Regions from separate parts of the Paenibacillus sp. FSL R7-0340 genome, predicted to be linked through region 1. Evidence: predicted binding sites of a transcription regulator. Region 1 holds the regulator's gene; the other holds the start of a gene.
What was found. The regulator LexA, encoded in region 1, represses DNA repair genes until DNA is damaged. The targets are predictions, from matches to a motif close to CGAACATATGTTCG.
Positions count from the first base shown of each region.

Region 2: addB (helicase-exonuclease AddAB subunit AddB) is a predicted target of LexA. The motif match lies at 1,491-1,504, and genes of this name have one in related genera.

Region 1 is NZ_JBBOBY010000001.1:2,907,473-2,910,863, forward strand. It holds gene MKX59_RS13130 (hypothetical protein) at 431-571, opposite strand; gene MKX59_RS13135 (hypothetical protein) at 612-776, opposite strand; gene MKX59_RS13140 (hypothetical protein) at 1,013-1,315, opposite strand; gene lexA (transcriptional repressor LexA) at 1,598-2,224, opposite strand; gene MKX59_RS13150 (LysM peptidoglycan-binding domain-containing protein) at 2,413-2,781, shown strand; gene MKX59_RS13155 (DUF896 domain-containing protein) at 2,890-3,096, shown strand; gene MKX59_RS13160 (hypothetical protein) at 3,217-3,391, shown strand, end outside.
Region 2 is NZ_JBBOBY010000001.1:2,141,293-2,144,683, reverse strand. It holds gene addB (helicase-exonuclease AddAB subunit AddB) at 1-1,424, opposite strand, end outside; gene MKX59_RS09540 (class I SAM-dependent rRNA methyltransferase) at 1,662-3,041, opposite strand; gene MKX59_RS09535 (Na/Pi cotransporter family protein) at 3,185-3,391, shown strand, end outside.

The DNA of each region.
Region 1 (3,391 bases):
GCTGCATTAAGTCAGATAAGAGCATCTGTAGTCCAGCCGTTGAGTAGGATATGATGGAGTTTGTGGAATACGGTGGTGGGCAAGTGGGGCCTTATAAAGTTTTAAAATAAAAAATTGAGCAAACAATGCAGCAACGTACAAACCATGGACGGATATACAGCCGGAATACTTAAGTGAAAAAAGCTGAAGCAAGTTTGAGGGCTATAGGTGTGGTCAGTTGTACACAAAGTATTTGAGTCAAGAATGCTGCTGCTTTTGACTGGGTACCATTTCGCTTCTGTTTTAACCAGTGGAAGCATAGTTGAATATGTATGGTATTTAAAAGGAAGGCAACTGAATTTAGCAGTTCTATGGAATTTAGGAGTTGGGTGTATCGTTTAACACAAAAAAAGCAGGAAGAATCCTTCCCGCTTTTGCTTGAAAACGATTATTAACGTCTGCGTTGTCTATCATTTACGCTAAACAGATTAACAGCCAGTGCGTTACCTCTTGCACGCGCAATGGCTCTTTGAGTGGAACGGATGTTTAATCTTCTTCTTCTTAAATCACGTTTGCAATGTCTTCTGCTCATAATATCACCTCCCTTCAAGAAATGAAGGTACGGTTAAATCTTAGTGGCGTTTATGCTTACGCTTGGAAATTTTGATATTCAAGGCATTGGTTGCTAGTGCATTTCCGCTTCCTGTTTTAGCAGCTGCGGCTTGAAAGACTTTAACGACCAGATATCTGTTTTTCCCGATGCGATGCTTATACGTTTTAACTCTATTTCTGATCATCTGCATATCTCCTTTGCTTAGTTCTGCTATATACATATGTCAATTGTGATAGTAATGTATCAGCATAAATCTATTAAAAGCAAAAAGAAGCTAGTACCTATATTCCTAATGGATAATAAAAAAACTCATGCGAACCTGTCTTCGCCTTTTCAACTTTACGTTGCAGGAGAATGTTATAGGCAGGTCGGCATGAGTCTAATAGTGTAGATAAAGATAATAGGCAGTTAGTATGAAAATTATTTACTATTAAGAGTGTTAAGTTTTTTCTCGTAGTACGCCTCTTGAGCAAGAATATGATTCAGTTGTTCAGAGAGCTGTTTATATTCTTGGCTGTCTTCTGGATAATTATTTCTTTCGAAAATTACAGCTTCGAGTTGCTTTTCTAAATACCTGAAATGGATAAGTATTTGTATATACTTAATACGGTCGTAAGTTGTTATGTGGGAGTTCTCTTTTGCATACAAATGATCCATTGTTGGAACTACACAGCTTATGGCGATAAATATCACAACAAACGCTGAAATTATAATTTTTTTCATTTAATTCCTCCTACAGAGCTATAAGTAATTAATATACCATATTTATCTAAAACAAAGAAAGATCTATTAGTTTTGCCCATGACAGTATAGCTGCTCAAGGTCAGTGGGGAATTATTTGAGATGAGGAGGCTGATTTTTAGTAGAAAAAATAGGGATAGGTTGCTGAAATGAAAAAAAAGTTGTGAGATACATAATAAACATAATAGCAATACAAAACCGGCTTGCCCTAGGCAGCCGGTTTTATATTAGTGGATAGAATAACGGGGAAGAAAGAACGAGAAATCAGTGGAAGTCCCGGAAGAGTCCTACAACCTTGCCCAAAATGCTGACGTGTGTCAGGCGAAGCGGTTCAAAGGCTGGATTTTCAGGTTGAAGCCGGATATGATCCTTTTCTTTGTAGAAGGTTTTAACTGTAGCTTCGTCTTCATCTGTCATAGCTACAACAATATCACCATTATCAGCGGTCTGCTGCTGACGTACGATTACATAGTCTCCGTTAGCAATACCAGCTTCAATCATGCTTTCGCCTACAACAGATAACATGAATATTTTATCCTCACCAACAAAGTGTTGGGGAAGAGGAAAGTAATCTTCAATATTTTCTGTCGCCGTAATAGGAAGGCCAGCAGTTACTTTGCCGACGACGGGGACACGACTAATGGAGTAATTAATCAAGTTGCTGTTATCCGATTCGTCTTGACCGAGTAACTCAATAGCCCGTGGTTTTGTAGGATCGCGGCGAATGAGTCCTTTTTTCTCTAAACGATCCAAATGACCATGAACCGTAGAACTGGAGGCTAATCCGACAGCCTCGCCTATTTCGCGTACAGAAGGGGGGTATCCCTTTAGACGCACTTCATTGCGGATAAATTCAAGAATGGCCTGCTGGCGGCTCGAAATCTTAGACATACCGTATCAACCCCATTTAGTAACGTTTGGGAAAATTATAGCATAGAACCTCCGTTCGTACAAACATAAGTTCTAAATAATCCCTAAAAATAATTACGAACTTTTGTTCTCTTTTCTATTGAACAAAACAAATGTTCGTGTTATATTGTGAAAACATAAGAACAAACGTTTGGAGGACACAGCCAATGATGAAATATAGCACTTATCAAAGTATTTTTCCGATGAATTTAGAAAATTTACAGGAGACTCGAAAAGAGGGTAGGGCACGTTTTATGCAGATTATTACCAATACTCTTTTACTTAAGCTTCTTATTATAGTGATTGTTGCTTGGATTGCAGGGGCAGGTGTACTTACAGTTTTCGCGGCACCTTCAGCTTCCAAGGAAGAAGTGACTAAACTGACCGTACAACCTGGGGATACGTTGTGGGAGATTGCCGCAAATCATAAACCGGAACGAATGGATACACGGGTATATATAGAAGGAATTGTGCGGATTAACGGTTTGGAGGATCGGGGAGTGCAGGCAGGTCAGGTACTCAAGCTTCCTAACTTCTGATCTATAGACTATTAGAGCTTGTCAGGGAGCGTAATACGGGAGCCTTGACAAGCTCTTTTCTACATGTCAAAGTGTATTATATCTTTGCTTTTATGGAGGGGACACAATTTGGATATAGACAGCTTGGTACAGCGCATTAATGAATTAGCGCGCAAAGCAAAATCCGAGGGTTTGACGGAAGAGGAAGCCACAGAGCGCGCCAATCTTCGGGAAATTTATTTAGGTAACATTCGCCGTAATTTTCGGCAGCAGCTTGAGACGATTGAATTTGTGGACGATGATACATCGAAAGGAAATGACGGGCTGAAGCATTAATGTTGTTAAAGTGCCCAAGCCTGCAATTTGCCTTTTGTTTTAGGTACCTTTTATGGTATCTATATAGATCAGCTTTGAGGCAATTGTTTTAATGTAATATATCTGGGAAGGAATTGAGAGATGGCCCGATCATTTGAAAGAAAAGTACGCAAAAACACAGCGCATTTAAATAAATCGCGCAAAAAGCAAGGCATTCAAACCATTAGCGGCGCAGGTTCTACAATGGATATTTTCCGTGGCCGTAACATTACTGTGCCAATTATGCTGGCTGGTCTTTCTGTATTGTACATGCTTA
Region 2 (3,391 bases), 770 kb from region 1:
TCCAGTGACAAGCTGGGCACAGCCTGCCACGGGCGACCGTCTGTCCAACGGCTGCCTTGTATTCCGCAGGCTAGTACATAGTTTTCCAAACGGTCCATCTCCTCACGACTTACCCGACCATCCAGCGGCAGGAGAAGGTCTGTTTTGACCGCACGGAATACATCCTCATATCGCCAACGACGCTGCACGATATCCAGCGAAGCCCGAATCAATTCCACTAAGGGATGATGCAAAACACTTCTCCGCTGATCCAGAAATACTGGAACCTCATATTGTTTGAATATCGGTTCCACCCATGGCTCATAATCTTCAATATGACGTACAAACAGGGCCATCTCCCGATAACGAGCGCCCTCATCTCGGGCCAGACGACGCATTTCGCGTACAGCCCCTTCCAGCTCTGCACGGCGATTAGCCGCAGTGTACAGTTTTATGCCTTCCGGCTGTTCTTCTGTCCACTGCTCTCGTAGCTGCTGCAGCCGCATCCATTGTTCCTGATTCCGTAACCCTGTACGATGTTCAAAGTTAGCCTCCAAATACGCCAACGCCGGACGCTCCTTAAATCTCGGCAGCGGATCAGGGCGCAGTAATTGTGTCTGCGTCTCTATCATCAGCTCGTCTGCCATTCCTTTGAGCTTTACATACGTAGCCGCTGAGGGATGAAACAAATCCAGCTCATGCGGAAGCTGTCCGCTCTCGTAGCTGCGGTTGCAAGTCAGCGCCACCGTCAACGAAGAAGCGTGCAGCATAAGCTGCTCCACCACCTTGTATTCATGTGGTGTAAACCTGCGGTAGCCATCCATCCAAATATCTGCCCCACGCACAAGGGAAGACTCAGCAATCTGTTCTGCCAGCATGCGCAGCGTATCTTCACCGTCAATATATTTAAGCGTCAGCTCTCGTTCAAAATCCTCATAGATTAGACTGATATCTTTGAGCTTGCCGCGCAAAATCGGAGTTGACTCTCCAGCAGCGTTCATTCGCTCCAGTTGCTCCGGTACAGACCGAGTATCATTTCCATACTGCTTTAGCTCCGTAAACAATGTATTCAACCGATCCACAAAGCCGAGCTGGTCTCCCGAATCCTTAAACAAACTCAGTTCATCCTTGCGACGACGAATAATTTTATATAAAAGCATCTTCTTGCCTTCTTCCGTTACAGGCACCAGTGCTGAACCCCCGGTTTCCTGCATAACTAAATAGGCAAGACGATGAAATCCCATCACTTGGGCGCGCACCGACCCCTGAATACCGTTTCCGGATTCTGTAAGTAACGCATGCTCAGAAGCAAATGACGATTGCTCCGGTACAAGTAACAGCATAGGCTTACCTAGCGGCTCCTCGCGTAACATAGACGTCATTTCATTGCGGATTAACGTACTTTTACCACTCCCAGAGCGGCCAATCAACAAGCGAACCGACATGATGCGGCCTCCTTTCCAACGAACAACATTCTATTAAACAGTATAGCATATCAGGCAAGGGAGAAAAGAACGTACGTTTGCCATGTTGTAGCAATTCTTCCTCCCTCTAAAAAAACAAATCAGTCCCGCAGATTGGCTTGGTGCATGCCTTCTCTACAGGACTGATTTATACCTAAACGAGTCTATTTTACCTATTTAATCACCAAAAAGGCGATTGACTTTGACCTTGTATGAAACCTACAGCTGTGTCCGGCTGCGCACCTCAAAGATGGCGAATTTCAAGTAATGGCCTTCCTCCACACCCAAAATTTGAGGATGGTCTTTACCAGCCGCTCTCCAGTCTACCAGACGAAGGATTTTGCCGGCATCTGCCGCCGCTTCCTTAATGGTATCTAAAAACAACTCTGGCCGCATATGGAACGAGCAGCTCGCAGTCACCAGATAGCCGCCCTCATTAACCAGCTTCATCCCGTGCAGGTTGATATCTTTATATCCACGTGTAGCTCCTTTGACAGCGTTCTTCGTTTTGGCAAAGGCTGGCGGATCAAGAATGACCACGTCAAAGGTGCGTCCGCCACCTGCTGTCAGCGGCTTGGATGTATCTCCTTTGCCCCCGGCTCGTGCATTGCGTTCCTCTACACCTTTCACTTGATTGCGCAAATATTGAAAAGCATCGTCGACGACAAACTCAACGCGTTCCTCAAAACCGTTCAGCTTGACATTATCCCGCGCACTTTCAATCGCATGCTCTGAAATATCAAGACAAGTTACTTTTTTAGCACCATGTTTACATGCATTGAGCGTAAAGCTTCCCGTGTGCGAAAAACATTCCAATACGGTTGCGCCATCCCAGAATGGGAATTCAACAACCTTACCACTTTTATTCACTGGCTTCATGACCGTTGTGCCCGCATCCCCTGAGTCTGCAGCTACTTCTTGTAGCGTAATTCCACTACGTGCTCCCCAACCTGTCATCAACGGTGCTATGGCCGCACGATTTTCACGCTGGTCAAAGAAATAACCCGTCTTCTGGCCCTCTACGATATCAACCTTGATTTGCAGGCCATTTTCCGTCACTACCACATGACGCGGGCAATCACCGTACAAAGGACCCTTCGTTTGTTCCAATCCTTCCAGCTCACGGATGGATACATCACTTCGCTCATATATACCAACAGGACCCACTACTTCAACGAGCGCATCCCTGATTTCTTCCCTGCGCCGATCCATGCCAAGCGTTAACAACTGCACGACTAACACATCACCAAATCGATCTACAATCAGTCCAGGCAAAAAATCAGCCTCGCCGTACACCAACCGATAAGCGTTTCCCCCGGTCACAAAACGTTCGCGGTGCTCCAGACATTTGCGAAAGCGTTGGGCAAAAAAGTTTTGATCCATTGCTTCCAGCGGCTCGTAGGACATCACACGCACTGTAATTTGTGAAGCTGGATTATAGTAACCTGTCGCCAAATAACGCCCCTGATGGTTAACGATACTGACCAAATCGCCTGCCTCTGGGTCCCCTTCGATCTTGGCTATTTCGTTTTTAAACACCCAAGGGTGTGCGTGCTCCAGCCTTTTTTTACGGCTGCGTTCTAATATTACTGAAGGCAAAATCCTTCACTCCCATTCTTGGATTACTCAAAGTCCTTAATATCGTTCCGTAAAAAAGAGCTCAGCCATGCTTGTCATGGCTGTCCCCGACAGATCATAGGCTGTTACATAAGTATTTTTACCTAGAAAAGGGGGCTATGCCCGTGTTTATACATGTTATACTCCCACTGTGCGGCGGGCTGTTTATTTTTTTGGGCGGGATGAAGCTGATGGAAGCAGCCCTCCGGCATTTAGCCGGCCCCTTCCTCACCCGCTGGCTGAACCGCGCCACAGTTTCCCCTTGGCGGGGCATGCTGTTCAGCTCAGGCATTACGGCCCTGCTGCAAAGCAGCACCGCCGTAACGGTGCTG